DNA from 3 places in the Streptomyces sp. NPDC059524 genome. Region 2 is predicted to be linked to each of the others. Evidence: predicted binding sites of a transcription regulator. Region 2 holds the regulator's gene; each other region holds the start of a gene.
The links. Region 2 encodes HrcA, which represses chaperone genes, less so after heat shock. Its sites were predicted from a motif close to TTNGCACTCNGNNNNNCNGAGTGCNAA; they were not measured.
Positions count from the first base shown of each region.

Region 1: groL (chaperonin GroEL) is a predicted target of HrcA. The motif match lies at 1,071-1,097, and genes of this name have one in related genera.
Region 3: groES (co-chaperone GroES) is a predicted target of HrcA. The motif match lies at 1,865-1,891, and genes of this name have one in related genera.

Region 1 covers NZ_JBHYTK010000126.1:6,511-9,783, reverse strand. The annotation lists gene ACFW9D_RS28575 (MoaD/ThiS family protein) at 1-251, shown strand, start outside; gene ACFW9D_RS28570 (cold-shock protein) at 700-906, shown strand; gene groL (chaperonin GroEL) at 1,263-2,885, shown strand; gene ACFW9D_RS28560 (hypothetical protein) at 3,236-3,273, opposite strand, start outside.
Region 2 covers NZ_JBHYTK010000006.1:9,014-12,286, forward strand. The annotation lists gene ACFW9D_RS02630 (DUF3097 domain-containing protein) at 1-461, opposite strand, end outside; gene ACFW9D_RS02635 (MBL fold metallo-hydrolase) at 496-1,233, opposite strand; gene hrcA (heat-inducible transcriptional repressor HrcA) at 1,375-2,391, shown strand; gene dnaJ (molecular chaperone DnaJ) at 2,392-3,273, shown strand, end outside.
Region 3 covers NZ_JBHYTK010000020.1:17,140-20,412, reverse strand. The annotation lists gene groL (chaperonin GroEL) at 1-1,276, opposite strand, end outside; gene groES (co-chaperone GroES) at 1,410-1,718, opposite strand; gene ACFW9D_RS08710 (polysaccharide deacetylase family protein) at 2,072-2,929, opposite strand; gene ACFW9D_RS08705 (polysaccharide deacetylase family protein) at 2,926-3,273, opposite strand, start outside.

The DNA of each region.
Region 1 (3,273 bases), on a different contig from region 2:
CCATTCTCCGCACCTACACCGGTGGTCAGGCCGAGGTGCCGGCCGAGGGGGCGACCCTCGCCGACGTCATCGCCGACCTGGAGAAGAACCACACGGGGATCGCCGCCCGCGTGCTGGACGACCAGGGCAAGCTGCGCCGTTTCGTGAACGTGTACGTGAACGACGACGACGTCCGCTTCGAGCAGGGCCTGGAGACCGCGACGCCGGACGGCGCCGGCGTCTCGATCATTCCCGCCGTCGCCGGCGGCTGATCGGCTCGACCCGTGCGGGATTTCCCTGACTTACCCAGAGTTACCAGATTGGCCCCCCCGGCGAGATATGGGGAGGGGGCAATTCTGCATGGTTGAGCGGGGTACAGTTGGGGAAGCTGCTCCGCTTCCGTCCGTGGTGCATGACGGACGCATATGAGTTCTTGCGTGAATCCCGCTGAGAAGCAGCCAAAGTGCCCCGCCCATTCGGGCCTTTTATGGCATTTATGCGGCCCGACTTGCCCTGGGATCCGGTGAGTTGGCCCGGTTTCCCCGATCGCGGGCGCTCAGAATTCTCGTCCGATTGACCTGTTGCAGAGGGCAGTTGGGCAGATACATTCGGCCGCGGTCGACGCGTTCCGGCGCACACCTCCATCCATTGGGGGGTGAGGTCTGACCCGGGTCCGCGAAGTGCGGTCCTGTGCAAGGGCCAGTAATAGGGGAGTTAGGCATGGCTCAGGGCACCGTCAAGTGGTTCAACGCGGAGAAGGGGTACGGCTTCATCGCGGTCGACGGTGGTGCGGATGTATTCGTCCACTACAGCGCGATTCAGATGGACGGCTACCGCACCCTGGAAGAGGGTCAGCGGGTCGAGTTCGAGATCTCGCAGGGCCAGAAGGGGCCGCAGGCCGACATGGTTCGGCTTGCCGCCGGCTGAAGCGCGCGCGTCTGACTGCAAGCTTCGTACGACACGAGGGTCCGTGTCCCCGATCGGGGGCGCGGGCCCTTCGTGCTGCCCGGGGTCCGGGGCCCGGGTCCGCGGTCCGGGGCTTTGGGGTCGGTGGCGGGGTGGCGCGCGGCGCCGCGGATCTGTGGTAGCCGCTTGCACTCGCATGGGTCGAGTGCTAATCATTGGGCTTAGCACTCTCCGAGTGAGAGTGACAGAACTTGGATCGGGTCGGTGAGGCCCGCGGGCCGGGTGGGGCAAGGAACCACAAGGCGCGCAGGCCGTCCGTCGCGGGCACCAGCCACGATCCGTTTGCGTTTCCACCCCGTCCGGGAGGACCACTTCACATGGCCAAGATCATCGCGTTCGACGAGGAGGCACGGCGCGGCCTCGAGCGCGGCATGAACCAGCTCGCCGACGCCGTCAAGGTGACCCTGGGCCCCAAGGGTCGCAACGTCGTCCTCGAGAAGAAGTGGGGCGCCCCCACGATCACCAACGATGGTGTGTCCATCGCCAAGGAGATCGAGCTCGAGGACCCGTACGAGAAGATCGGCGCCGAGCTGGTCAAGGAGGTCGCGAAGAAGACGGACGACGTCGCCGGTGACGGCACGACGACCGCGACCGTCCTCGCCCAGGCGCTGGTCCGCGAGGGCCTGCGCAACGTGGCCGCCGGTGCCAACCCGATGGCCCTGAAGCGTGGCATCGAGAAGGCCGTCGAGGCCGTCTCCGCCGCCCTCCTGGAGCAGGCGAAGGATGTCGAGACCAAGGAGCAGATCGCTTCGACGGCCTCCATCTCCGCCGCCGACACCCAGATCGGCGAGCTCATCGCCGAGGCCATGGACAAGGTCGGCAAGGAAGGCGTCATCACCGTCGAGGAGTCGCAGACCTTCGGTCTTGAGCTCGAGCTCACCGAGGGCATGCGCTTCGACAAGGGCTACATCTCGGCGTACTTCGCCACCGACATGGAGCGTATGGAGGCGTCGCTCGACGACCCGTACATCCTGATCGTCAACTCCAAGATCTCCAACGTGAAGGACCTCCTTCCGCTCCTGGAGAAGGTCATGCAGTCGGGCAAGCCGCTGCTGATCATCGCCGAGGACGTCGAGGGCGAGGCCCTGTCCACGCTGGTCGTCAACAAGATCCGTGGCACCTTCAAGTCCGTCGCCGTCAAGGCCCCGGGCTTCGGCGACCGCCGCAAGGCCATGCTCGGTGACATCGCCATCCTCACGGGCGGCACCGTCATCTCCGAGGAGGTCGGCCTCAAGCTGGAGAACGCCGGTCTCGACCTGCTCGGCCGCGCCCGCAAGGTCGTCATCACCAAGGACGAGACGACGATCGTCGACGGCGCCGGTGACAGCGACCAGGTCCAGGGCCGCGTCAACCAGATCCGTGCCGAGATCGAGAACAGCGACTCGGACTACGACCGCGAGAAGCTCCAGGAGCGCCTCGCCAAGCTCGCCGGCGGCGTGGCCGTCATCAAGGCGGGCGCGGCCACCGAGGTCGAGCTCAAGGAGCGCAAGCACCGCATCGAGGACGCCGTTCGCAACGCGAAGGCGGCCGTCGAAGAGGGCATCGTCGCCGGTGGTGGCGTGGCCCTGCTGCAGGCCTCCGCGGTCTTCGAGAAGCTCGAGCTCGAGGGTGACGAGGCGACCGGCGCCAACGCCGTGAAGCTCGCGCTCGAGGCCCCGCTCAAGCAGATCGCCGTCAACGGTGGTCTCGAGGGTGGCGTCGTCGTGGAGAAGGTGCGCAACCTGGCCGTCGGCCACGGTCTGAACGCCGCCACGGGCGAGTACGTCGACATGATCGCCGAGGGCATCCTCGACCCGGCGAAGGTGACCCGCTCTGCCCTGCAGAACGCCGCCTCCATCGCCGCGCTCTTCCTCACCACCGAGGCCGTCATCGCCGACAAGCCGGAGAAGGCCGCCGCGGCTGCTCCGGGTGGCATGCCGGGCGGTGACATGGACTTCTGAGCCGGTCTTCTGGGCTCAGGTCAGTCTGAACCTGTGGGCGGTGCCCCCTTCGGGGGGTACCGCCCACGGGCGTTTCCGGACCGGGGGCGGGGGCGCGTCTGCCTCATGCGGCTTTCGTCGCCGGGTGCGGCCCGGTGGGGCTTCTCGCGCAGTTCCCCGCGCCCCTGAAGGCACACTCCGTGCGCCCCAGGGGCCAGCCGGTCGCGCCCCGCGACGGAGTCGCTGATCGGGCACAGCCCCGCGCCCCTGAAGGCACACTCCGTGCGCCCCAGGGGCTGGCCGGTCGCGCCCCGCGACGGAGTCGCTGATCGGGTGCGGCCCCGCGCCCCGCTATGGAGGCAGTGGGGGTGTTACGGGGTGCTGTTGGTTTCCTGGTAGGTCTGCCAGG
Region 2 (3,273 bases):
GCCACGATCGCCGGGAGGTCGTCGACGCCCTCCAGGAACTCCACCGCGACCCCCTCGACGCGCAGGTCGTCGCCCCAGACCCGTTCGATGAGCTCCGCGTCGTGCTTGCCCTCGACGTAGATGCGCCCCGCGCGGGCGACGCGCGCGCGGGCCCCGGGCACCGCGACGGAGCCGGAGGCGGTCCGCGTGGGCCGCACAGGACCGCCCGCGCTCGGCCGGACCAGCGTCACGACCTTGCCTTCGAGGAGGAACCCGCGCGGCTCCATCGGGAACACCCGGTGCTTGCCGAAGCGGTCCTCCAGCGTCACCGTCGGCCCCTGCGCGGTCTTCTCCACCCGCACCACGGCCCCGCAGAAGCCCGTCGCGACCTCCTCGACGACGAGATCGGGCTCGGCCGGAACCTCGGGGGCCGGCGTGTTCCGCTTCCACGGAGGGGTCAGGTCGGGGCTGTACTGGCGCATTCGGCCGACGATAGGAGAAACCGGCAGGCCAGGACTACGACACGCCGAAACGCGCGGCCAGCGCCGCCCGCTGCGCCCGGACAAACTCGGCATTCACCGCGGAACCGTGGCCGGGCACGTACACCGCGTCCTCCCCGCCCAGGTCGAGGAGCCGGTCGAGCGCCGCCGGCCAGTGCCGGGGCGCCGCGTCCGGCCCGGCCTGCGGCTCGCCCGACTCCTCCACGAGATCCCCGCAGAAGACGATCTCGCGGGCGCCCGGCACGAGCACCGCCAGGTCGTGGCCGCTGTGCGCGGGTCCCACGTTCGCGAGCAGCACCTGCAGCCCGCCGCCCAGGTCGAGCGTCCACTCGCCGCACACCCGGTGCTGCGGGCTGACCAGCACGTCCGTCGCCTCGGCCGCCTCATGGGGTCCGAGCCCGTTGCGTACGGCATCCGTGCACAGTTCCTCACGCGCGCGTGCCTGGGCGAAGAGCGTGTCGACGCCCACCGCCCCGTACACCTCGGCGCCCGAGAACGCCGCCGTGCCGAAGACGTGGTCGAAATGGGGGTGGGTCAGCGCGATGTGCGTCACGCGCGCGTGCGGGCCGAGCAGCGCTCGTACGTCCGTGCGCAGCCGGGCCCCCTCACGCAGTGAGGATCCCGTGTCGATCAGCAGGGCCGCGCCGTCCCCGGCGACGAGACCGGCCGTGCAGTCCCAGCCCGGCAGCCGGACCCGGCCCACGCGCGGGGCCAGTTCCTCCCAACCCGTCCCCACCCAGTCGATACGTTCCATGACCTCGACGCTAGCGCCCTTGCTAGGGGTGTACCCACCGGCCGTACACTGACCCGGGGACGACTGGCACTCGCCCGCAGCGAGTGCCAACAGCGTCCCAGGGACAGAGATCGAGCGGGAAGTCGCTGGAGGTGTGCGCCGATGCTCAGTGAACGCAGGCTCGAGGTGCTGCGCGCCATCGTCCAGGACTACGTCGGCACCGAGGAGCCGGTCGGTTCCAAGGCGCTGACCGAGCGCCACCAGCTGGGGGTCTCCCCGGCGACGGTGCGCAACGACATGGCCGCCCTGGAGGACGAGGGATACATCGCCCAGCCGCACACCAGCGCGGGCCGCATCCCGACCGACAAGGGGTACCGCCTCTTCGTCGACAAGCTCACCAGCGTCAAGCCGATGACCCTGCCCGAGCGGCGCGCGGTCCAGAACTTCCTGGAGGGCGCCGTCGACCTCGACGACGTCGTCGGCCGTACGGTGCGGCTGCTCGCGCAGCTCACCCGGCAGGTGGCGATCGTCCAGTACCCGTCCCTGACCCGGTCCACGGTGCGCCACGTCGAGCTGCTCTCGCTGGCGCCGGCCCGGCTCATGCTCGTACTGATCACGGACACCGGCCGGGTCGAGCAGCGGATGATCGACTGCCCGGCGCCGTTCGGCGAGAGCTCGCTCGCGGACCTGCGGGCCCGGCTCAACAGCCGGGTGGCGGGACGACGGTTCGCCGACGTGCCGCAGCTGGTGCAGGATCTGCCGGAGGCCTTCGAGGCGGAGGACCGCGGCACGGTCTCGGCGGTGCTCTCCACTCTTCTGGAGACGCTCGTCGAGGAGTCCGAGGAGCGGCTGATGATCGGCGGCACCGCCAATCTCACCCGCTTCGGACATGACTTTCCCCTCACCATCCGGCCCGTCCTCGAGGCGCTCGAGGAGCAGGTCGTGCTCCTCAAGTTGCTGGGCGAGGTGGGGGATTCGGGCATGGCCGTACGGATCGGTCATGAGAACGCACACGAGGGACTCAACTCCACGTCCGTCGTGTCGGTCGGCTACGGTTCGGGCGGCGAGGCAGTCGCCAAGCTCGGTGTCGTCGGACCGACACGCATGGATTACCCGGGAACGATGGGAGCAGTACGCGCAGTGGCACGTTACGTCGGACAGATCCTGGCGGAGTCGTAAGTGGCCACGGACTACTACGCCGTACTCGGCGTGCGCCGCGACGCTTCCCAGGACGAGATCAAGAAGGCCTTCCGGAGGCTGGCCCGCGAGCTTCACCCGGACGTGAATCCGGACCCGAAGACGCAGGAGCGCTTCAAGGAGATCAACGCCGCCTACGAGGTCCTCTCGGACCCGCAGAAGAAGCAGGTCTACGACCTGGGGGGCGACCCCCTGTCGCAGTCCGGCGGAGGCGGCGCGGGCGGGTTCGGAGCCGGCGGCTTCGGCAACTTCTCGGACATCATGGACGCGTTCTTCGGCACGGCCTCGCAGCGCGGTCCGCGCTCGCGCACGCGCCGTGGCCAGGACGCCATGATCCGGCTCGAGGTCGAGCTGGACGAGGCCGCCTTCGGCACCACCAAGGACATCCAGGTCGACACGGCCGTCGTCTGTACGACCTGCAGCGGCGAGGGCGCGGCCCCCGGCACGTCCGCGCAGACCTGTGACATGTGCCGCGGCCGCGGTGAGGTCTCCCAGGTCACGCGGTCCTTCCTGGGCCAGGTCATGACCTCGCGGCCCTGTCCGCAGTGTCAGGGCTTCGGCACCGTGGTCCCGACCCCGTGCCCCGAGTGCGCGGGCGACGGCCGCATCCGTTCCCGCCGCACGCTCACGGTGAAGATCCCGGCCGGTGTGGACAACGGCACGCGGATCCAGCTCGCGGGCGAGGGCGAGGTCGGCCCCGGCGGCGGCCCCGCCGGCGACCTGTACGTGGAGATCCACGAGCTGCCGCACCCGACCTTCCAGCGGCGCGGCGACGACCTGCACTGCACGGTCACCATCCCGATGACGGCGGCGGCCCTCGGCACGAAGGTGCCGCTGGAGACGCTCGACGGCATGGAGGAGATC
Region 3 (3,273 bases), on a different contig from region 2:
GGACCTTCACGGCGTGGACGAGCGCGGAGCCACCACCGGAGACGATGCCCTCCTCGACCGCGGCGCGGGTCGCGGAGATGGCGTCCTCCAGACGGTGCTTCTTCTCCTTGAGCTCGACCTCGGTCGCGGCGCCGACCTTGATGACGCAGACGCCGCCGGCGAGCTTCGCCAGGCGCTCCTGCAGCTTCTCGCGGTCCCAGTCGGAGTCCGTGTTCTCGATCTCGGACTTGATCTGGTTGACGCGGCCGACGACGTCCTCGGACTTGCCGCCACCGTCGACGATGGTGGTGTCGTCCTTGGTGACGGTCACGCGGCGGGCGGAGCCCAGCACGTCCAGACCGGCCTGGTCGAGCTTGAGGCCGACCTCCTCGGCGATGACGGTGGCACCGGTGAGGGTGGCCATGTCCTGGAGCATCGCCTTGCGGCGGTCACCGAAGCCGGGGGCCTTCACGGCGACGGCGTTGAACGTGCCGCGGATCTTGTTCACGACCAGGGTCGACAGGGCCTCGCCCTCGACGTCCTCGGCGATGATCAGCAGGGGCTTCGAGCCGCCGGCCTGGATGACCTTCTCCAGGAGCGGGAGCAGGTCCTGGATCGCGCCGATCTTGCCCTGGTGGATCAGGATGTACGGGTCGTCGAGGACGGCCTCCATACGCTCCTGGTCGGTGACGAAGTACGGGGACAGGTAGCCCTTGTCGAAGGCCATGCCCTCGGTGAAGTCCAGCTCCAGACCGAAGGTGTTGGACTCCTCGACGGTGATGACACCGTCCTTGCCGACCTTGTCCATCGCCTCGGCGATGAGCTCGCCGACCTGGCTGTCCTGGGCGGACAGACCGGCGACGGCAGCGATGTCGGACTTCTCGTCGATCGGGCGGGCCGTGGCGAGCAGGTCCTCGGAGACGGCCTTGACGGCGGCGTCGATGCCCTTCTTCAGGGCTGCCGGGGAAGCGCCCGCGGCGACGTTGCGCAGACCCTCCTTCACCAGGGCCTGGGCCAGCACGGTGGCGGTGGTCGTACCGTCACCCGCGATGTCGTTGGTCTTGGTCGCCACCTCCTTCACCAGCTGGGCGCCGAGGTTCTCGTACGGGTCCTCGACCTCGACCTCGCGGGCGATGGTCACACCGTCGTTGGTGATGGTGGGGGCGCCGAACTTCTTGTCGATGACGACGTTGCGGCCCTTGGGGCCGATCGTCACCTTGACCGTGTCGGCAAGCTTGTTGACGCCGCGCTCGAGGGCGCGACGGGCGTCCTCGTCGAACTTCAGGATCTTCGCCATGGGAGCGGTTCAGCCCTCTCGGAAAGCTAGGGGTGATGCTGGGTGGTGAAAAACGAACCGCGCCCCCGACCCCGGCTTCTTACGATGCGGGTGCCAGGGGCGCAGATTCGAAACAAAGGTGCTGCTTCTCGACTTACTTCTCGACGATCGCGAGGACGTCGCGGGCCGAGAGGACGAGGTACTCGTCACCGTTGTACTTGACCTCGGTGCCGCCGTACTTGCTGTACAGCACGACGTCGCCGACCTTGACGTCGAGCGGCAGGCGCTCGCCGTTCTCGAAGCGGCCCGGGCCCACGGCGAGGACGGCGCCCTCCTGGGGCTTCTCCTTCGCGGTGTCCGGAATGACCAGGCCCGAGGCCGTGGTCTGCTCGGCGTCGAGCGGCTGGACCACGATGCGGTCCTCGAGCGGCTTGATGGCAACCTTGGAGCTGGCGGTCGTCACGATCCGACCTCCCCCTTCGGAGATCTCACGGGGTTAACTGTCTGAGGTGGCGACCAGGTGGATCCGTCGTCGCGGGTGCCGGACCTGCCCGTCGCTGTGTTGGCACTCTCCAGTGGTGAGTGCCAGGGCCGAGACTATGACCGGGATTAGCACTCGGTCAAGCGGAGTGCCAAATGCCTGCGGCGCTGTGTCGGGTTTTCTGGGCGGCTTCGCCGGTCCGGGGAGGCGCCGTGGCTTTGGCGGATCGTTGCCGGGTGCCGGCCCGGTGGGGGTTCTCGCGCAGTTCCCCGCGCCCCTGACGGCGCACTTCGTGCGCCTCAGGGGCAGAACACAACCCGGCCGGTCGGCCCAGGTCAGACGTAGTCCTCCAGTTTGGCGACGGTGAAGCCCTGTTGCTGGATGTGGTGGAGGAGGGACGTGGTCGAGGTCGTCAGGGATGTCTGCGCCCGCGGGGGCAGGATGATGTCGCCGGGGCGGAGGCGGTCGGTGCGGGACGGGTCGCGGCCGAGGACGATCGCGTCGATGCCGCAGGCACCCGCCGCCCTCAGGGTGCTGGCGTCGTAGTCGCCGGACGGCGGCCGCAGCAGGCGCGGGGCCCGGCCGAAGCGGCCCGCGAGCCGGCGCTGCTGCCCGCAGATCTCGGCGTGCTGGCGGACGTAGCCGAGGCCGGGCAGGTACGGGTGGGTCAGGGTGCGGTTCTGGACGCCGGCGCCGAGCGCGCGCAGCGTGCCGTACGGGCCCCGGCCCGGGCCCGCGGCGGAGCCGTCGAGGAAGACGGAGACCGGCAGGCGCAGGTCGCGGACCAGTTGCGGGAAGCGCGGGTCGCGCTCGACGCCGCCGTCGAAGGTCAGGAAGACCACCTTGTCCCGGGTGGGGACGCGCTCGATCACCGGCGGCACCGCGCCGGGCGCCCGGCGCGGCAGCACCGGGCGGGACGGCGGCGCGGGCGGCGGGTCCAGCGGCTCGGCGAGCCCCCAGCGGCGGTGCGCGGCCGGGCCCGCGCGGTCGTCCCGCCCGGGGCCCGCGGCGCCGGGGGCGCGTGCCGCCGCCCGGTGCGGATGGCTGCGGACCTTCTGCGCGGCCTTGCGGCCCATCCGCTCGAGCGGATCCACGGACTGCGCGCACCCGGTGAGCAGCGCGGCGGCCAGCGCGCAGCCGATCAGCCGCGTGCCGCACCGCCGTACCGCCGCCCCCACCCCTGGACGTGTCACAGGTAGTCCTCCAGGCGGGCGACCGCGTAGCCCTTGTCGGTGACGTACTTCAGGAATTTACGGACCATGTCGGGCATGGTGCCCTTCCAGTCGTCCCGTCCGCGGAAATGCGTGAGGATGATGTCGCCCGGATGGATGTTCCTGTCCCACTCCCGGTAGTCCATACGGTCGACGAAGACCTCGGCGTTCCAGATCGGCGCGTACTCGATCCCGCAGGCCTTTGCGGCCCTGAGGGTGTCCCGGTTGTAGTTGCCGAACGGCGGGCGCATCATCGTGGGCCGCTTGCCGTACTGCTTCTCCATGACCCGCTGCATGCCGCAGATCTCGTGCTTCTGGCGCGCGTA